3 regions of the Viridibacillus sp. FSL R5-0888 genome follow, and region 3 is predicted to be linked to each of the others. Evidence: riboswitches for the same ligand, from Rfam matches in the RefSeq annotation. Region 3 holds a riboswitch; each other region holds the start of a gene.
What was found. A riboswitch is a leader RNA that binds a small molecule or an ion and turns the genes downstream of it on or off. The one in region 3 is predicted to bind S-adenosylmethionine.

Region 1 (7,365 bases), 520 kb from region 3:
TTTATCTCCTTATCAAAGATGTCCTGTTTTCCCAATATGAAAATTCGTTTTCTTTTTTTGTAAAAGAAAAGTCGCATGAATAATTATAGCTTTACCTCACAATTTTCATTTATTCTGTTTCAGAAATATTTTCGATTTAACTGCTGAGTACCATTGCAGACGATCTAAGTTTTTCAATAGGAAGCTTTTTCTGATGAAACTATAGCTGAATTTTGGAATTACTGTAATGAATAAACTGCATTTAAATAGAAAAAAACGCTCCACCAAGTTAGTGGAGCGACTCATACAATCATCTATTTATTGCCTACAACAGTAAGTTCTTTCGCTTTTACAAATGCTTGCTCAAAATCAGCAATTAAATCGTCGATATTTTCAAGGCCTACAGAGAAGCGTAAAAGACCGTCTGTAATACCACGTTTTTCGCGTTCCTCTTTAGGAATAGCTGCGTGACTCATTGTGGCTGGATATGAGAGAATTGATTCTACGCCACCAAGACTAACTGCGAAAATCGGAATTTGAACATGTTCAACAAACGCTTTAGTGATTTCGCGATTAGGTAATTTAAATGACAATACAGCTCCAGCACTTTTTGCCTGTTTTGCATGGATGTCATGACCTGGATGCGATTTCAAGCCAGGGAAATGAACTTCTTCTACTAATTCGTGAGCTTCTAAATAATTTGCAAGTTTTGATGCGGATGCTGTCGATTGTGTTAAACGTGCATTTAACGTTTTAATACCTTGAATTAATGAGAAGGAGTCTTGTGCGCCTAAAATGGCACCGAATGAGTTTTGCATGAAGTAGATTCGGTTACCAAGCTCTACGTCCTTTGTTACCGCAAGCCCTGCAATAATATCGCTATGTCCTCCTAAAAACTTAGTGGCACTGTGTAACACTACATCTACACCAAGGTCTAATGGACGTTGGTATAAAGGTGTCATAAATGTGTTATCTAAAAATGTTAGAGCACCATTTGCCTTTGCAATAGCTACAACCCCTTCAATATCTGTAATACCTAGAAGCGGGTTAGCTGGAGTTTCTATATATAACACCTTTGTATTTGGACGTATAGCCGCTTCTACTGATGTTAAATCAGAGAAGTCAGCAAATGTATGCTCAACGCCAAATTTCGTTAACACTTGTGTCACAAAACGGTATGTTCCACCGTACACTTCAGATGTCACAACAATATGGTCGCCAGCTTCTAATATCATAAATGCAGACGCGATGGCCGCAATACCGGAAGAGAATGCAAATCCGCGTGCCCCTCCTTCAAGTTCAGCAATCGTTTTCTCTAATGCATCACGAGTTGGATTACCAGAGCGACTATAATCATATGGACCAAACGAATCGAAATGCTCTTGATCAAAAGTAGATGATAAATATATTGGAACATTAACTGCACCTGTTTTTTGCTCGTAATCACCGCGAGTAGAAGCAGTGATTAAACTTGTTTCAATGTTTTCATTAATTGAACTCATATGATGACACCTCTTTTTCTAAGATAGAAAAAACTTGTTGTAAATCCGCGATTAAATCTTCTGCTTCCTCAATACCAACTGAGAAACGAAGTAAGGAGTCATCAACACCGCGAGCAATTCGTTCTGCTTCAGGAATATCCGCATGTGTTTGTGTAGTAGGATATGTGATAAAGCTTTCAACACCACCCAGGCTTTCAGCGAAGACGATTAACTTCAAGTTTTCTAAAAACTTACCAACCCATTCACCTTTTTGTAAACGGAAGGAAATCATTCCACCTTTACCAGCAAACAGAACGTCTTTTACTAAAGGTTCTTGTTCTAAATAAGCCGCGATGTGCTTAGCATTTTCAGTATGTTGTTTCATGCGAAGGTGTAATGTTTTTAATCCACGTAGCAGTAACCATGAGTCAATTGGAGCAAGCGTTGCACCTGCAGCATTATGGTTTGTGAATAGTTTTTCGCTAAGCTCTTTACCCTTACTTACAACAAGACCCGCTAGAACATCATTATGACCACCGATGTATTTAGTTGCACTATGTATAACAATATCCGCACCTAGCTCGATTGGGCGTTGATAGTAAGGTGTTAAGAAAGTATTATCAACAATTAATAATAAACTATGCTTTCTTGCAAGCTTAGCATAAAGTTCAATATCAAACTCCTGCATTAATGGATTGGTTGGTGTTTCAATGAAAATAGCACGTGTATTTTCATTTATTAAACCTTCAACCTCTGATACAGAAGAGAATTTTGCATAATGAGATTTGATTGCATATTGTTCTTGGTATTGACCGAGTAAACGGTATGTACCACCGTAGATATCCTCAGGTAAAATAATTTCGTCACCCGATTTAAATAGGGATAGAACTAATTGAACAGCTGCCATCCCGCTACTACAGGCGAAGCCAGCGTCTCCAGATTCTAATTTAGCAAAACCTTCTTCTAAAACGGTACGTGTTGGATTTTTTGTACGTGTATAGTCATAACCAGTTGATTGGCCAAGCCCATCATGAGTATAGGCGGTAGAAAGATAGATTGGTGTGTTCACAGCACCTGTTTTGGAATCGGTATGATTTCCCAGCTGAACTAATTGTGTCGCAATGTTTTTGTTTGTCATCATGTCATCATCCTTTATAAAAAAGTAAAAGGCCCTCTAAGGAAGAGGGCCTTCAAAATATGAAGTCAATCTCCTTATCTACAAGACTACGTCTACTGGAATTAGCACCTTGCCGCATTTAGGGTGGTTGCTGAGATATCGACGGGCCAAGTCCCTCCATCTCTCTTGATAAGTAAATATATTCAATTGTTTGAAAGTTAATAATAATGAAATTTTACCATGTGAATATGATAATATCAACCTTATTATGAAGCAAATCTAATTTGAAAAGTTTATAAATTTCTATAAGTGGTACAATTTTTATATGAATATGCTATTATTGCATAGTTGAATTGGAAGGTGACAAGATGAATTTAAATGACATAGCTGTTAATCAGTTATTACTAGAATTTAAATTTGAAGAAGCTCAAATGATGCTAGAGCAAGCAGTAATGGAAAAGAGAGATATACAATCGCTCCATAACTTAGCATGTTTTTATATAAGAGACACAGAAGAATATTATAAAACTTTACCCCTTTTAGCTGAAGCAATTGAAAAACAGCCAAAGCATTATTTTCCTTTTGCTTTACTAGGTGAAATTTATTTGCGAATGGAAAAATACATTTCAGCCATCAGGATTTTAGAATATGCATTAAAAATGAAAGATACTGAAGTAGTCCATGCGAACTTAGCAGCAGCATATTTTAATATGAACAATTTTGAAAAGGCAGCAGAACATTATAAAAAGTCCGCAACTGATGGCGATTTTTTGAAATATGCGGAAATGGTTTCATACTTACAGTTAGATGATCACGATTCTGTACTTAAAACACTGAGAAAAGTTAATGAAAATGATGAAAATTATATGGGTGGAGTAAACGTGGCTGAACTTTTTGCTCAAATCAACTATTTTGATGAAGCAATCCCGTTATTTGAAATGGGATGGAGAGAAATAGTTAGATCATATGAATGGGTAGAACATTATGTCTACTCACTCATTCAATTAGGTAGAGTAGAAGAAACCGCAGATATTATAGACCAGATGAAGACAGAAACGACTGATGAAATTGTAGAAAGCAAAGTAAGGGCGATGGATGGAGAATTCATAGAGGGGAATATTGAAGAAACCATTATGGACTTGCAACATACAAATGAAAAATATAATACACTGATTGGTCGTATTTTGAATGGCTACCGTCCTAAAATTTTCTTCGAGCCATATTATGTTTCTCAATGTTATCTTTACGGATGCAAAGTACATGGTAATAAAACGTATGATGAATATGTAAATATGTAAGTGGCCGAGAGAAATGATAATATCTCTGGCCATTTTTGTTTATATAGAGCCTATAACTGAAGTGTATTCATTAATATTACTATAAAAGGTTGTCTTGAAAAGGTGTAGGGTAGGAGGGATATAGTATGAACTTAGTAAATTTTTATAAAGCGAAATCAATAGTGGGAAATAAAAAAACTTGCAATCTCATTAGAGTTTGCAAGTCATTTAGTGGAAAAGTTATACTTTGAATTCCCCAACCACTTTTCGTAACTCATCTGCCTGATGAGATAGTTCAATCGCTGATGCTGTAATTTCTTGCATTGAAGCAGAGCCTTCTTCTGCAGAAGCTGCTGAACGCTCTGTACTCATAGCTGTATTTTCAGCAATTTGATTTACTTCTATAAAGGATACAGCCACTTCTTGGCTATAGCTTAAAGTTTGCTCAATTTGAACTACCATTTTGTTAATAATGGCTACAGTTTCGTTTGTTTGTTTAATAATTTTATCTAAGGAAGCATTTGTTTCATTTGTCACTTCAACACCGCGTATGACGTTTTGTACACCATCATGGTTTTGTGAGACAATAGCTTGTACTTCTGATTGAATTGACGAAACAATCCCGGTTACTTCACGTGCTGCTTTTTGAGATTGCTCTGCTAACTTTCGAACCTCATTTGCAACGACAGCGAATCCTTTACCATGCTCACCAGCTCTGGCAGCTTCAATGGCTGCATTAAGGGCAAGTAAGTTTGTTTGTTCCGAGATTTCAGTAATTGTACGAATAATGGAAGTAATTTCGGATGATTTCTTACCAAGTGCTTCAACGGTTTCTGTCGTATTGGCCATAGTTTCTTCTATTAACATCATAACATTTGATGACTGTTCGACAGTTTTTCCACCAAGCTCAGCAGCGACTTTCATCTGATCTGTTGCTGTTTTCACATGTTCTGCATCTGTACTTAAATAACGAGCCGCCTCTTCTAATAAATTCATCTTTTGAACTGCGTTATTCATCCGTAGCATTGTTTGTTCGCTACCTTCAGCGATTTCGCCTGTTGAATCAGCAATTGATTGAATAATATTCGAATTTTCATCTGCTGAAGCCATTAATTGTTGGCCACTGGCTGAGACGTTCTCCGCTAGTGTACTCACACGTTTTACTAATGCCGAAATGGATGTGATTAACACATTTGTACTATTTGCGATTTCTGCAAATTCATCTTTTGTCTTGACTTTAACCCGTTTTGTCAAGTCACCATTAGCTTGTGCGATATCTAGAATAGATGTATTAATTGCAGCTGTATTACGTTTAATTGAACGGAACAGGATAGTACCAGTTATTATAGTTAAAATAATAGATGATATTGTTAAAATTAAGAAAATTATCATTGCGATTTCTGTTTGTTGTTCAAGTGATTTGATTTGCTCGTTGTTTTTCTTGGTTAGTACGTCATTAATCATTTCAATATGCACATCTATATAACTCATAGCTGTCTTGCCATTTCCAGCGAGAACAAGTTTTTGAGCATTTTCAAGGCCTGAATTTTGGCGTGTATCTATCAGTCGCTTCGAATACTGAATATAATTGTCATAAAATTGGTCAATGGAAGTAATTCGATCTAGCTCTTCTTTACGATCAGAGAATATTTTTTGTAAATCTAATAAATTTGCTTCAATTCGGTCTTTATCTTGACTATACTGTCTTAAGAAATTATCTTTTCCTGTAATAATATAACTTTGTTCAGAGTTTGACAGTTTCGCAATATCCGCAGCTAAACTATTTACTTTCATCTGCTCTACTAGATTTTTCCCTGTGAACACCTTTAATTCATTTTGGAGGTTAGACATATTTGAATAGGAAACAACAAGCATTGCTGATAGAATAATGATGAGTATAAAGAAGTTAATAATGATACGGCCACGAATCATTTTGAAAAAGTTCGATTGAATAGGTCCATGAACTTCAATGTTTTTTTTCTTCTTTTTCATTTTGAAAAATGAAGCTTTTGAAACTGATGACTTGTTAGTGCTTTGATTATCACTTCTCTTAACAATTTCACTACTTCTTTTTGATTTTTTAACCAATTTGTCACCAACTTTCCATATTTCTATTGAATAATGTTCATTTTACTTCTTTGTGAAAGAATATTCTATACTTTTCGAAAAATAAATCATTACTATGTAACTATTAGGAGGGAGATATTTATGAATCATTCGTTCTACAGTTATGTTCAATCATTTCGTGGTGGTGGAAAATATGATGAGAAATCTACGTTTGCAGAAGCGGCTTTTCACGATCATAGCTTTCCTAAACAATCAACAGATTTTCATCTACTTTCGAGATATGTCGAAGAAAAAGCAGATGAAGAAATGAGTGCGCGCGTTTTTGATGAGCTTTGGTATTTATATGAGTTAAAATATAAATAAAATAAGTAATAATTTAATAAAAATTGGATATATTGAAAAATGTAAGTTTTTTATAGCTTATTTAAGATAATAATTGTCAGAGGTCAGACTTTCTTGGTACAATGCTTGTAGCATCATAGCCAAATTATAGAAATATGATGAATAACAATACTATTGAAAAGAGTGATACTAATGAGTATTCATATTAATGCAAAACAAGGCGATATCGCAGACATTGTACTACTTCCTGGTGATCCACTTCGTGCAAAGTACATTGCAGAAACTTATTTAGAAGATGTTATACCTTATAATGAAGTACGTAATATGTTAGGGTTTACAGGTACATATAAAGGTAAACGTGTATCGGTACAAGGTACAGGTATGGGTGTGCCGTCAATTTCTATTTATGTAAACGAATTAATGCAAGAATACGGTGTTCAAAAGTTAATCCGTGTAGGTACTTGTGGAGCAATCCAAAAAGATGTTAAAGTTCGTGACGTCATTATTGCTCAAAGTGCTTCTACTGATTCTAAAATGAATGAAATCATTTTCAATGGTTTAGATTTTGCTCCAACAGGTGATTTTGATTTACTTTTAAAAGCATATAATGCTGGGAAAGAAGCTGGCCTTAATTTAAAAGTGGGTAACATCTTTACTGCTGATATGTTCTATAGTGAAGAAAACCAAAATGAAAAGTTAGCTCGTTACGGTGTTTTAGCAATTGAGATGGAATCTGCAGCACTTTATACTTTAGCAGCTAAATATGGCCGTCAAGCACTTTCAATCCTAACAGTAAGTGACCATATCATTACTGGTGAAGTAACAACATCTGAAGAACGTCAATTAACATTTAATGACATGATGGTTGTAGCATTAGAAGCAGCTATTCAAGACTAGTCGTATCAAGAGTTTGCGTATTTACAATTTTTAATAAGTGACCAAAAGTGACCATTTCAAAAAAGGTGGTCATGATTGGTCACTTTTTTATTTGTTTAATTCATTAAATAATTGTGTTGCTTGTTATTTTTGAGATATATCAATATGGGAATACGTATCAAGAGTTTCACGTATATTTTTTTGTCCTAGCTGTTTTAAACCAATA
Region 2 (7,365 bases), 1.1 Mb from region 3:
CCAAAGCCATTTAAATCTGGTAATCCAGGATGAGCACCAATTTTTACCCCTTTTGCAATAGCCATTTTAACAGTTTCCCTCATCACTGTTGGGTCTCCGGCATGGAAACCACATGCTACATTAGCTGAAGTAATATAATTTAAAATCTCTTCTTGTTCCCCTAGTTTGTATTGACCATAACTTTCTCCTAAATCGCAATTCAAGTCTACACGAAACATTTTCTCAGCCCCTTACTAATTCAAAATCAATTTAATGTCAGTTTTTCTAACACAAAATTTATATTATCACTAAATCATTATTCTGAAAACATTTATTTTTGAACTTTCTCACTATAGTGAATTATCAAATGTAAATATCTTACTTGTCATTTACCTTTATGTATCTATATGATTATAATGTTTAAAACGCAAAATGAGGGGTTGTACACTATGGGAGAAGAATTTAAACATGTGAAATTTAAACCTTTAGGAGATTCAGCAGTGATGGTTCAAATCGGAAATACGATTGATCCATCGAACTGTACTATCTTACAAAATTTAGCATCATTGCTTGAGGAACAGCCATTTGAAGGTTTTATTGAAGCTGTTCCAGCATATACAAATATTACAATCTACTACAATCCTTACACTCTTTTTAAGGTTAATGGAAATGTAACATCATATAGCTTTGTATGTCAGTATGTGCAACAACTGATCACTCAAATGACAACAGTTAAACAACACACGCAAAGAGTAGTTGACATTCCCGTTGTCTATGGTGGTGAATACGGCCCAGATTTAGAATATGTAGCCAAAATCAATGGCTTAACGACTGATGAAGTCATTCAATTACATAGTGCGAATGAGTGTCTTGTTTATATGCTTGGTTTTGCACCTGGCTTTGCTTTTATGGGAGGCATGAATGAAGCTATAGCAACACCTCGAAAAGAAACACCTAGACTTGCCATTCCCGCACTTTCGGTTGGGATTGCAGGTAAACAAACGGGAATTTATCCATTTGAAACACCTGGTGGCTGGCAAATTATCGGTCGTACACCACTCGATTTATTTTTACCAAATGAAACACCTCCTTCTCTTTTACAAGCAGGTGATTGTATTCGCTTTAAACCAATATCAGAAAAAGAATACAAACAATTGAAGGAGACAAGATCATGACAGTTACAATCGTTAAACCTGGTTTATTAACTACCATCCAAGATTTAGGGAGATTCGGGTCACAAAAATATGGAGTCATCGTTAGTGGAGCTATGGATGCTTATTCATTAAGAATTGCGAATATTCTTGTAGGTAACCTAGAAAGTGAAGCCGTAATTGAGGTTTCATTATTTGGGACTGTATTACAATTTAATGATGACCACCTAATTGCACTTACAGGTGGAGATTTAACTGCAACGATTAATAACGAACCAACACCACTTTGGCGTCCATTTATTGTGAAAAAAGGAGACGTATTAAAGTTTAAAAGAGCCCACAAAGGTTGTCGTGCTTATGTAAGCTTTGCTGGCGGTATTCAAGTTCCTACTGTAATGAATAGTAAAAGTACATATTTAAAGGCGGGCATGGGCGGATTTGAAGGCAGAGCATTACAAAAGCAGGATGAAGTAATAATCGGACCTTATACTAAAAAAAATAAAGAAATACATCAATATGCAATACAACTAGTAGGTCCTGCTTCGTGGTCTGTAAATTACAACGAATTAATCTCATTAAATCAACAACAAACAATACGAGTGATGCCTAGTACTGAGTGGGATAGTTTTACCACCGAAAGTCAGCAGTGCTTAACAAACAACTCCTACACGCTTTCTACAGAGGCTGATCGTATGGGGTACCGCTTTGAGGGACCAGCATTATCTTTGACAGAGAAATTCGAATTATTATCAGAGGCTGTTACGTTTGGTACCGTTCAAATCCCACCTAGTGGTAAACCGATTATTTTAATGGCTGATCGCCAAACAACTGGTGGTTACCCGAAAATGGTTCAAGTCATTACTGCTGATTTAGCTAGCCTTGCACAGTTACAAACAGGTGCTAAAATTCATTTCGAACTAGTAACATTAGAAGAAGCTCAACAAGCATTAATAGCAAATGAGCAAAAAATAAAAACCATTGCTGCTGCTATTCGCTGTTCTGCAAAGCTTTCTTAATATTAAAAAGAGTGCCTTGTATTGTCCAACTAAAATATAGAAGAACAAAAAGAAAAAGCATGTTTTGAATGAAGATTATTCAAAACATGCTCTTATTGTTTTTTATTTAATCTTTTTGTTAATAGAATGATTAATCAATATACTTATAACTCTAATGTCATAAATACACTATTCGGATCCTCAATGTAATTAGAAAATGGCCTACAATATTGAAACCCATTTTTCAAATACAGCTTCTTTGCGGGTTCAAAAGCCTCCATTGAACCTGTTTCTAAACTTAAACGCTTATAATTGCGGTGCCTAGCCTCTTCAATAATATGCTCAAGCATACGCCCTGCAACGCCTCTCCGTAAGTATAATGAAGAAGTACGCATGGATTTTATTTCACCATGGTGTGCATCCAGTTCTTTTAGTGCTCCGCAACCAATTAATGCACCGCCTTCCCATGCACTCCAGAAAGTAATTTCTGTTTTTTTCAATTCCTCGATAGTTAACGCATGTATACTTTCTGGTGGAGAATTTAGTGCCATACCTTGAAGATGCTCCTCCAACAACGCTTTAACTTCATCTCTTGATAAATCATCAATTTTAATATCCAAAGAGTTCACCTTCAGTTTCAATTATTCATTTGCTAGTATTTTTTAGATGAATATTTAAGGCAGAATAGCAAATGATCGAACTGGGAAGCCAGAAGCCTTCTCAGGTTTAGGAACGATGTTAAAGATGACAGCCCCTTTTGCAGGTAGCTGGTCTAGATTAGTAAGCAACTCTACTTGATATGTATCTTGTTCCAATACATATAGTTCACCTAGTAATGCATTGTTTTGACGGTATAAAATGCTAGAATCCGTATCAAAAGTTTCATGCCCTACTGCTTTGATATGACGCTCTTCAAACAAGAACTTAAGTGCATCTACTGACCATCCTGGTGCATGTGGATTTCCATCTGCATCAAAGTTATTAAATGCTTCAACATCAGGCCAACGTTTGCTCCAATCCGTACGAAGAGCAACAAATGTACCTGCCTCAATTTCTCCGTGTTCGGCCTCAAATTTCAAAATATCTTCAACTGCAATGGTGAAATCATGATTTTCTGCTGCATCTTTAGAATGATCTATTACAACAAGTGGCAATGCAAGCTCTTTTAAATCTAATTCTTCTAAATAACGAGCATCACGAACAAAGTGAATAGGTGCATCTAAATGTGTTCCATACTGTCCAGCAAATGCAAAATTCTGAGCAAAAAAGCCATCATCATGTGAAAATAGAGTTGTTTTTTCTAACCCTTTAAATGCGTTGAAACGTGGTGTTTCTGCTCCAAAAGTATGTGTTAAATCAATCCATTTCTTTTCCTTTAACGTTTGTAGTGCATTGATTAATTCTGTTGACATATCCATCACCTCATCATTTTTTTAAAACAAAAAAACCTCTCCTTGATAAGAAGAGGTTGGCGATACGTCCATGCGCTCTTCTTATCTTCAAGCATACGCTTCTGGAATTAGCACGGTACATCGTCCGTTGCTGAGATTTCATAGGGCCAGTCCCTCCACCTCTCTGGATAAGAAAAAAGTTATTTTGTTGATTCTTAATTTACAACTTTAGAAATCTATTGTCAATGAAAATTTTAGAAAATTCTTTATAATATATGACTCTTATAATCAATTATGATAACTTTTTCTTCTAAATTAAAGGCATCAGATACGATTCTAGCCTCGTTTGATACCAAATACTATCCATCTAGCATCTATATCTTCATTCACATATTCTTTATTGTTGTATTCTATATTACTTAATGAACGAACTATCTTTACATCGGAGTTAATGAATTCCTCTTGCAAATCTTCATGGTTGTTTGTAATCAAGTATGCATGGGTCCATAACCAATCTCCAATCTTTTGTCTAACCAGGTTGACAATTTTAATCCAACAATCCCTCTTCTGAATAGCATAAAAACTCATTTGCAATTTTTTATTGCAAATGAGTTTTCTTCATTGCGTGACAGCTAATCTTTACTTAAATATCACATTTTTTATATTTAATTTAATTATTTTGCTCAAGGAATTGATATATCCCCATCATCTCTCGCTTATTCAACTCACGAATACGATTGAAAATTGGAATATGAGCTACAGCCTCAAGATTTGGACTTTCAGCAACAACATCACTTACTTTGCCAGTTAACCATGTTTGCACGTCTATGCCATCTACGATTTCCTTACGCCCTTCATCATTGATGCCACTTTCATAACAACTAACACATGGTACTGATAATTTATACACACCATCATGTAGTCCATCTTCAGAAATTACTTTCTTCCCTTTACAGAAAGGACATTGATGACTTTTTTTAATCTTATTAATTTGAGTGACAATTTTTTTGTAACCAAACGCTTCATAGACATAGGTAAGCTTTTTATATTTACCATTGGTGAAATACTTATCAATGATCGTTTCTCTCGTTTCGGTAATATTTTCAAAATCACAGATGGTGATCCGATTATTCATGCTGATGGATTCGATATTGCCGCTAATACTGCCCCAAAAAGGTAGTACATTTTGTAAAACCATTTCATAATGGGCAAAGCTTCCCTGCTCCAGTTCAAACATTTTCAAAGCAACCTGTGTTCCCCTAGGTAATAAGGAGACATCTTCAGTCAAAGTCATATCACCACCGACGATAGCTTTTAGTTTTTCTAGTATCTGTAACTTACCAACTGTTTTCAACACTTGATCAATAGGCTGCTGAATAATCTTTCGAATATCCGTGTCGTCAAATTTTAGCTTTTTATGATGGTTTAGCACGGTTCCTTCACAGATTGGACAGGTAATCAACTCTTTAGATGCTTTTATTTGCTCTTTAATAATCGATTTAGATACAAATATATAGCGGCCAATGATTAAATTAAAGCCTTCCCAAATCCTCGAAGCTTTGCCTGCTTTATCATAGAATGACCTTTCCCAATACCCATATAAAAAGGTGTGTTTTTCTGCTTCCGTCATGTCATTAAAACTTTTACTTAAATCCTGACCGAGCTCATTCTTAATCTCATCAAAGAGGAATTGCAATTTTGGATATTGATAGAATTTTAAAACCTTCATCACTTCTGGATGGAATAGGCCATCCCAGAATGGCACGGTTTTGTCCTGAATAACAATATCTATATCAAATTTTTCACTTACTTGGCGCCCAGAGCAGGATGGACAATGGTTTTCTTGATTATAGAAATCAAAGCTATTCGTATTTTTATTGGTCGGATGAGCTGCCACAATATGGTTGATCAAGCCTCCCATTTCATAAAGAAAACTATATTGACTATACAAATGCCGCTCTAAATCAATAGCGATGACGGGTGCAATTGTTTCCGATTCGTATTCACCATAAATCAAACGTGCAATTGATGATAAGCTTTTTAGGATGCCACCCTTATAGACGTTTTCTGCATTTTTAAAATAGGCAATATGATTTTCTTTTAAGTAGTTAACCCCATTTTGTTGATTGAGTGTTGAAGAGATTCGTAATGGAACAACTCTGTCTTCACTGTTTTTTTGACGATAATAGTCTTCATGTCTGACAACATCTAGATGCTCTACAGGTGCAAGCTGTCTTTTACCAAAATCAACGATAAAATCAGAGTTTTCTAGCATATACGCATTATGTTCAATCATTATTATTGAGACAGTTTCATCTTGCAAAATGCTTCTCAGACTATCGATGAATTGATTTAAAATATTTTGTGATAAACCTTTTGAAGGCTCGTCAAAAATAAAAAGCGTATGTGGGTTTCTAGAGTTGGCAAACAGCTCCGAAACTAAATGGACACATTGAAATTCACCAGTCGATAAGGACTGTGTTTTTCTTTCCAACGTCAAATAACCAAGTCCAAGTTTGATCAATAAACTCAAGCGTTTATGAGCGATATCTCCTTCTGGGAGTTCATCAATAATATCTTCAATCGAGCGCTGAAAAATATCATTAATATCTTCACTATATTTTGTGAGTTTCCTTTTTATATCAAGAAACGTCGCAACTGTTGACCTACTCGTAATCGATTGGTTTCGTTCTTGCCCGACCATGACAATTTTATCTTTTGGATATCGCTTCAGAAAGTCTTTGGCCATACATTCATTAACAAGTGTCGATTTACCACATCCTGATTCACCCGTAAACGTTACAAGTCTATTTTGAGGAATCTGAATTTCTGCCATTTGAATATTACGACAGTAAAGCTCTTTGAATTGATAGTAACCTGTTGGCAATGCTTCATTTTGTTCCCAAATGATTGGTTTTGGACGTGGTGATTCTTCAACAATTTTCCCGCCGTATTTACCACTACCTGGACCAAAAAACAATTGCTCATCCGTTGCGTCAAGCACCGTGTCAGAATGATCAATGAGCCAAATTTGATTCTTATAGCCCAATTGTTTAATCTGTTCTAAAATTTTCAATAGCGTTTGGTGATCTAGACCCACAGATATTTCATCAATAATAATAACGGTATTTTCACTTGATGCCATAAATTCTGCCAAGTACAGGCGTGTTAATTCTCCGCCTGACAATGTACCCATAATGCGATTTAATGTTAAGTAACCAATATTCATATTGATCATATTTTTGAGAATATGTTGTTTACCTTCACTAATATTTAAAACTTCTGCAAGTGAAATAATAGATTCAATGCTTAAGTCGTTAATATCGGCAATATTATGTGGTTTATCAAATAATTCCATCATATATTGCTCAACTTCTTGATTATAGCGCTTCCCCTGACACTTAGGACATTCGACATTTTTAGTTGTTCCACGACCTTTACAACTTGGACACCACCCTAACTCATTATTAAATGAAAAAACTTCTGGAGACAGGTTGAATTTTTCAGCAAGAGTAACACGAATGTCTTTAAATACGCCTGTATGTGTACCAATTGTAGAACGCGGATTAGAAGAGATTGATGATTTTCCAAGGAAAAGGACTAAAGGCATTTCTTCCATCTTGATGGCACTAAAATTTGTATCCATAATTGTTGGAAATAAATACTGATATTCAGCTTTTGGCAATAAAGAAACGAGACGCTTCTTGGATTCTTCACCAATTGTTTGACAGAAAGTCGTTTTACCAGATCCAGACAAACCAGCAATTCCTAACGATTTATCTACTGGTAGTACGGCATCTAAATTGTTAATATTATTTGCAATTAATTGATTGATTTTCATAATGATGC
Region 3 (7,365 bases):
AAAGGATTTGTCACAGACTTATTAAAAGAAACAGCACCTAAATTTGATGTTTTTTATAGCTGTGGACCAACTCCGATGCTAGGGGCATTAGAGCAAACTTATCCTGATAAAAAAGGATTCCTTTCCTTTGAAGAACGTATGGGCTGCGGCATCGGAGCTTGCTATGCTTGCGTATGTAATACAACAGATGCAACAGAAAAAGAATACTTGAAGATCTGTTCTGACGGTCCAGTCTTCCCAAGAGGAGTTGTGAAGCTATGAATAGATTACAAGTCGAATTACCAGGCTTATCATTAAAAAATCCAATTATCCCAGCTTCGGGCTGCTTCGGATTTGGACAAGAATATGCACAGCTTTATGATCTATCAAAGCTAGGTGCAATAATGATAAAAGCTACAACATTAGAAACACGCTCAGGTAACCCAACGCCACGTGTTGCTGAAACAGCGGCGGGTATGTTAAATGCCATTGGCTTACAAAATCCAGGTTTAGAGCATGTTTTATCACATGAACTTCCATGGTTAGAAAAATATGATGTGCCGATTATTGCTAATGTGGCTGGAACAGAAACTGCCGATTATGTAGCAGTAGCAGAGGCTATTTCAAAAGCACCAAATGTACATGCATTAGAGTTGAATATTTCATGTCCAAATGTTAAATGTGGTGGTATTCAATTCGGTACAGATCCGAAATCAGCAAGTGACTTAACGGCAGCAGTAAAAGCGGTATCAGATGTACCTGTATATGTAAAATTATCACCAAATGTAACGAATATTTCTGAAATCGCAAAAGCTGTAGAAGCAGGCGGAGCAGACGGTATTACGATGATTAATACATTAATCGGTATGCGTTTGCATCCGAGAACAGGAAAACCGATTATTGCTAACGGTACTGGAGGGTTATCAGGTCCAGCTGTTAAACCGGTAGCAATTCGTATGGTCCATGAAGTAAGCAGAAACGTTAATATTCCGATCATTGGAATGGGAGGAGTTGCAACTGCAGAGGATGTTATCGACTTCCTATCTGTAGGGGCAAGTGCTGTAGCAGTAGGTACTGCAAACTTTGTGGATCCATTCGTCTGCCCAAATATTATAGAAGCATTACCACAAAAGCTAGATGAATTAGGTTATAACAAATTAACAGATGTAATTGGAAGGAGCCACCGCTAAATGAATAATAAGCCTATTATCGCGTTAGATTTTCCAGATGAACAGAAAGTAATGACATTTCTTTCTCAGTTCAATGAGCCACTATTTGTGAAGGTGGGTCTTGAGCTTTATTTACAAGCAGGGCCAGACATTATACGCAAAATTAAAGCACAAGGTCACGACATTTTTTTAGATTTAAAACTGCATGATATTCCAAATACGGTGAAATCAGCGATGAAGGGCTTAGCAAAACTTGGTGTGGACCTAGTCAATGTCCATGCTGCAGGCGGTTCAAATATGATGGCGGCTGCTCTTGAAGGATTAAAAGAGGGAACTGAGGAAGGTAATAAGCGACCAGTTTTAATTGCAGTAACTCAGTTAACCTCGACGACTGAAGAGGAAATGCAAAACGAGCAACAAATCAATTTATCTTTAGATCAATCAGTAATGCATTATGCCAAACTTGCACAATCAGCTGGTTTAGATGGTGTTGTCTGCTCTGTACTTGAAGCAAAAGCAATCAGCGAAGTATGTGGAGAAAGCTTCCTAAAAGTAACACCAGGTATACGTATGGTTGGTGGTGTTGCACATGATCAAAAACGCGTTGCTACACCTGATTTTGCACGCGAAGAAGGCTCGACGCAAATCGTTGTAGGTCGTGCTATTACACAAGCAGAAAATCCAGTTGAAGCGTACCATGCTGTACAGCAATTATGGGGAGGACAACAATAATGACAATTCAAAAAGAAGTAGCACAAGGTATGTTAGAAGTAGGAGCAGTAGAGCTAAGTCCGAATGATCCATTTACTTGGGCATCAGGTATTAAATCACCAATCTACTGTGATACACGTTTAACAATTTCTTTTCCAAAAGTACGTACAACAATCGCAAACGGCCTTGCAGCGCTTATTAAAGAAAATTTCCCGGAAACAGATGTAGTAGCTGGTACAGCAACAGCGGGAATACCACATGCAGCATGGGTAAGCGACATTTTAGACTTACCTATGGTATATGTACGTTCAAAACCAAAAGACCATGGTCGTGGTAACCAAACAGAAGGAAAGCTTTCTGAAGGTCAAAAAGTAGTTGTAGTAGAAGATATTATTTCGACAGGTGGTTCTAGCATTACAGCAGTAGAAGCACTTCGTCGTGAAGGCGCTGAAGTACTTGGTGTCGTTTCAGTATATTCATATAAATTACCACGTGCTGAACAGGCTTTTGCGGAAGTGGGTGTTCCTTACTATTGCCTATCAAACTTTGAAGCATTAGTTGAAGCAGCAAAAGAATCAGGTGCTATTAATGAATCAGACATTCCAGGTTTACTACAATGGCATGCTGATTTAAAAGCCGGGAACTTAAAATAATAATACAAATATAGGTGCTTTTAAACTAGCAAGAGAAAAGAAATTATCTCTTGCTAGTTTTTTTATTGTGCAAAATGCTACTTTATAAAGAATCATTTTAAATGAAGAAAATAATTGTATATATGTTGCTTAATTATGGAAATTGTTTTAAAATCAATTAAACCAATAAGTTAACTAGGGATATTAAGTGGATTTCTTTACTTGAGAAACTGAAGGAAATGGCCCACTTAAGTTTCAGCAACACCTAATTTTTAGGAAGGAGCTAACTTCAACATGATTGCGTGCAATTATGAGAGATAAGAGTTGAATTAGCCCCCCTCAACTCTCTTTCTAGAAGATGTAGAAAGAGAGTTTTTTAATAGAAGTCGTTTATTCCATAATTGGTAAATAACAAAGAGAGAGGTTATAAAGATGGTACAAAGAATTGATGGGAAACAAGGTAAATTTGTATTGGATGCTGCAACACAAGTTGGAAGTGTCATTTTAAAAGTAAAAGATTTGGAACGTCAAATTGCATTTTACGAAAATGTAGTTGGTCTTGTCGTTTTAGAAAAAAGTACACAACATGCTAAATTTGGTGGTAAAGGCAGTAACAACGTTATTTTTGAATTAGAAAAAACCGCGGAAAAATTACAACCCGCTAAAAGTACGGGTTTATTCCATACAGCTTTTTTATTACCAAGTAGAGAAGCGTTTGCAACGAAATTTTTCGAAATTCTACGTAATAAGGAAACGATAGATAGTCCGATAGAGCAATCTTCACGTTTCCCGCACTTTGAACGCTATATTCCAATTGCTAGGTTAGATAGTGCGAGTGATCACGGTTATAGTGAGGCGTTTTATATATATGATATTGAAGGAAATGGTATAGAAATATATGCGGATCGTCATCGTGAAGATTGGGATAAGTATCCTGGTGGAAGTAATCCTCTTAATTTCAAAGAGTTAGCTCCATTAGCTGATTTTGAAACAGATGGGAAATTACCAGCTGAAACAATAATTGGTCATGTTCATTTGCGAATAGCAAATATAGAGGAATCCGTAGATTTCTATATAAATAAATTAGGTTTTGAAAAACAGATGATTATTGATACAGCATTTTTTATTTCAGTAGGGGGCTATCATCACCATCTTGCGGGAAATGTATGGTCGGGTGAAGGACTTCAAAAGGCAGCTGAAAATGAATCAGGATTGAAAGAAGTACGTTTTAAATTACCAACAACAGAAAGTTATGAGACAGCAAAAAATTATATTAAACAACAAATACAAATTCAAGATTTAGGGGATGAGTTTGTTGTAGAAGATCCAAGTGGAAATCGTATGGTTTTTGAAATTGCATAAAACAAAAAATCGAATCGTTATAAAAGGTAACAAAATGAAATTTAGTTGTTGTATTTTTTAACATCACTACTAAAATTATTGAAGTATGATTAGACTTAGTAGAAAATTTATCGCATGCCCAAATGCTTGTAGCAAAGTCCTACCTTTATATAGAAAGTTATTTATAATGATCCAAATATAAGTAAAAACAACGATTGAAAAAGCTAAATTAGATAATGTGAAAATAGGATTTGGTACAATGGAGAAGTGATTAAGGCAGTGCAGTAAATAGTAAAAGGAGTCGCGTTTGAAAAATGTGCGACTCCTTTTAAGTGTTCTTAAATCTTATTATTTTAATTTCATGATTAATTCTTCATCGGGTGTTACATACAATGTCTTTTGCTCGAAGTAAATAACAAAACCAGGTTTAGAACCATTTGGTTTTTTTACTTGACGTACCTCTGTGTAATCGACAGGTACGGACGACGATTCACGTGCTTTACTGAAATAGGCTGATAAAGTTGCCGCTTCTAGTAAAGTTTGTTCATCTGGTTCAGAAGAGTGAATAACGACATGTGATCCTGGGATATCCTTTGTATGCAACCAAATTTCAGATTTACGTGCGATTTTAAATGTTAAATAATCATTTTGTTTATTGTTTTTGCCAACTGAAATGTCAATACCAGTGGAAGATTTGAATTTTTCTGGAGTTGGTTTAGTTGGTTTTTTACGTCGTTTTGAAGCACGTAATTTCAAGTAGCCTTGTTCAGCTAACTCTTCACGAATTTCTTCTATATCAGCTGGAGCAGCTTGTTGTACTTGTTGCGATAGCATTTCAAAGTAGGCTAAATCTCCTTGCGTTTTATTGAGTTGCTCTTGCACCATGATAAGTGCGTTTTTCGCCTTGTTGTACTTAGTATAGTAGCTCTGTGCATTTTCAACAGGTGTTTTCCGTTCGCTAATAGGGATCGTGATTTCTTCACTGTCCCCACTATAATAATTAACAACAGTAACTTCCTTTTGCCCTTTTTCAAATGCGTACAAGTTGGCCATTAATAACTCACCGAATAATTGGAATTGGTCTAAATTGTTTGCTCGATCCAAATCCTTTTGGAGTTTTTTTAACTTTAATTTAAGTTTGCTAATTTCATTTTGTAACCAGCGTTCTAAATCACCAGCTTGTTGTTTAACGCGGTCTCTCTCAGCTCTTGCAAAGAATACGCGATCCAGTAGACTGCTAAGGTTTGAGTAGCTTGTATGCTCACCTTCTAGATGTGTTAATTTCACTGGTGAAAAATATGTTTTCCCTTTTACTTCAGCGTAGGTTGGTGAATTCCCTCCAATTTTAAATTCTTCAATAAATAAAGAGAAGAGGTCAGCAATTGGTTGCCCTGTAGCTTCACTTCTGTATAACAATTCAGTAGCATGTAAGGGAGAAAAGCCTGTAAAATTCTGTACTATTTCTTGAGTGTTTTTTTCTTCAGCAAAGAATAGTTGTATTGATTCCCTACTTACTGTTTTAGGGTCTTCCTTATCTTGTTCTGGTGGTGCGATAAAAGGTTGGCCAGGCAAAACAGTACGGTAACTATTCATAGCAGGTGGTAGATGCTTTAAGCTATCTACGATTTTGTCTGTTTCTTTGTCGACTAAAATTAAATTGCTATGACGCCCCATGATTTCCGCGTGCAATTCCCTCGTGATTGGGTCACCAATTTCATTTTTACTAGCAATTTTCAAGATGAGGACGCGGTCAGCACCTTGTTGTTGTATTGATTCAATAAATCCACCTTCAATATGTTTACGAAGCAACGAGCAAAACATAGGTGGTTCTGGCGGGTTTTCAATTGTTTGTTCTGTGATATGAACACGTGCATAGGAAGGGTGGATTGAAAATAATAATTTGTGATTTCCACCATTGGCACGTATATGTAAAATAATTTCTTGGGTGTTCGGTTGATGCACTTTCGCGATTCGGCCTGTTACTAACTGTTGTAGCTCTTTCGCCATTGCGATTGTAAATAAACCATCATAAGCCATAAGTGATTCCTCTTTCAAAACGTTTTGTTCTATCTTAACATTTTTTTCGTTTATATAGGTAAGTGTAGGATTTGTAAAATGCAGTTCTTCGTGACTAATGAGTATCGATATTAATCATTTTTTTATTCTATTAAGTGAACTTCTAGCAAATCTGCAAGGCAAAACTTGTATTCATATGTTATAATTAAAAATCAGTATGCAAAGAAGGATGTGACTGACCTTGGTGCGTAGTATGACTGGATTTGGCAGGGGTGTCACAACAACGGAACAATTTCGGCTTACTGTAGAAATTCGATCGGTAAATCATCGTTTTTTAGAAGTTACGACACGTTTTCCGAAAGAGTGGATGGAAGCAGAAGTTCATACAAAAAAAATGCTTTCCTCATTAGTTTCAAGAGGTAAGTTAGATGTTTCCGTACATGTGAAAGAATTGTCACAGCAACAGCAAGTTGTACAAGTGAATTGGCCTCTAGTCAATGCTTATAAAGAAGCAAGAGAAGAATTGCAAAAACAGATATTGCTCGACGAGAAGTGGTCGATGACAGAACTTTTGAGTTTAGAGCAAGCATTAACTGTCAAAGTGCAAGAGACATCAAAAGAAGAAATTTTAACAGCTGTAGATCAAGCTGTACAACAAGCTGCAAGTGCACTGATCCAAATGCGCGAAAGAGAAGGTCAGGAATTGCAAGAGGCGGTAGTAGGTTTCAAAACGGATTTAGCAGAGCAAATAGAGTTAATTCGTAAAGTGGCCGATCAAGCCGTACAAAAGTATCGCGATAAGCTCGTTACAAGAATTGCAGAGCTTGCAGACATTAGCGCGTTAGAAGAACGATTATTAGCGGAGGTTGCAATTTTTGCTGAAAAAGCAGATATTGCTGAGGAATTAGACCGTTTATCAAGTCATTTTGTCCAACTTGATGAAACGCTTCAAGAAAACGTTTCTATCGGACGAAAACTCGATTTCTTATTACAAGAGATTCATCGTGAAATTAATACAATTGGCTCTAAAAACCAATCTGTTGAAGCTTCAGCTGCTGTTGTCCAAGCAAAAACTATTCTTGAGAAAATGCGAGAACAAGTTCAAAATATTGAATAATTGTGTTTACTAAATGTACTATTAATATATTGTAATGATGAGGGAGAAAGCATGAGAAGAGAACGTGGATTATTAATTGTCCTATCTGGCCCTTCAGGTGTCGGAAAAGGTACTGTACGAAAAGCACTTTTTTCACAACCAGATACTAATTATGAGTATTCTATTTCCATGACTACACGTCTACCACGTGAAGGCGAAGTTGATGGTGTTGATTACTTCTTTAAATCAACAGAGGAATTCGAAAGTTTAATCGAACAAGGACAACTCCTTGAATATGCGAAGTATGTAGGAAACTATTACGGCACACCTCTAGAATATGTAAACAAAACATTAGATGCTGGACGTGATGTATTTTTAGAAATTGAAGTACAAGGTGCAGCTCAAATTCGTGACAAGGTTC

Region 1: linked by a shared signal. The riboswitch ahead of MKY02_RS14215 (methionine biosynthesis PLP-dependent protein) and the one ahead of MKY02_RS16890 (VOC family protein) in region 3 are both predicted to bind S-adenosylmethionine.
Region 2: linked by a shared signal. The riboswitch ahead of MKY02_RS11310 (cyclase family protein) and the one ahead of MKY02_RS16890 (VOC family protein) in region 3 are both predicted to bind S-adenosylmethionine.

Annotation. Positions count from the first base shown of each region.
Region 1 is NZ_JBBPAU010000001.1:2,847,227-2,854,591, reverse strand. Features, by position in the region: gene MKY02_RS14220 (aminotransferase class I/II-fold pyridoxal phosphate-dependent enzyme) at 294-1,472, opposite strand; gene MKY02_RS14215 (methionine biosynthesis PLP-dependent protein) at 1,468-2,598, opposite strand; SAM riboswitch class I at 2,670-2,773, opposite strand; gene MKY02_RS14210 (tetratricopeptide repeat protein) at 2,946-3,875, shown strand; gene MKY02_RS14205 (methyl-accepting chemotaxis protein) at 4,095-5,942, opposite strand; gene MKY02_RS14200 (YozE family protein) at 6,063-6,284, shown strand; gene deoD (purine-nucleoside phosphorylase) at 6,456-7,160, shown strand.
Region 2 is NZ_JBBPAU010000001.1:2,271,452-2,278,816, forward strand. Features, by position in the region: gene MKY02_RS11290 (LamB/YcsF family protein) at 1-218, opposite strand, end outside; gene pxpB (5-oxoprolinase subunit PxpB) at 429-1,154, shown strand; gene MKY02_RS11300 (5-oxoprolinase subunit C family protein) at 1,151-2,146, shown strand; gene MKY02_RS11305 (GNAT family N-acetyltransferase) at 2,290-2,745, opposite strand; gene MKY02_RS11310 (cyclase family protein) at 2,800-3,537, opposite strand; SAM riboswitch class I at 3,616-3,711, opposite strand; gene MKY02_RS11315 (ATP-binding cassette domain-containing protein) at 4,187-7,357, opposite strand.
Region 3 is NZ_JBBPAU010000001.1:3,365,396-3,372,760, reverse strand. Features, by position in the region: gene MKY02_RS16910 (dihydroorotate dehydrogenase electron transfer subunit) at 1-261, shown strand, start outside; gene MKY02_RS16905 (dihydroorotate dehydrogenase) at 258-1,169, shown strand; gene pyrF (orotidine-5'-phosphate decarboxylase) at 1,170-1,880, shown strand; gene pyrE (orotate phosphoribosyltransferase) at 1,880-2,512, shown strand; SAM riboswitch class I at 2,706-2,815, shown strand; gene MKY02_RS16890 (VOC family protein) at 2,924-3,853, shown strand; gene MKY02_RS16885 (Rqc2 family fibronectin-binding protein) at 4,181-5,869, opposite strand; gene MKY02_RS16880 (YicC/YloC family endoribonuclease) at 6,090-6,965, shown strand; gene gmk (guanylate kinase) at 7,017-7,365, shown strand, end outside.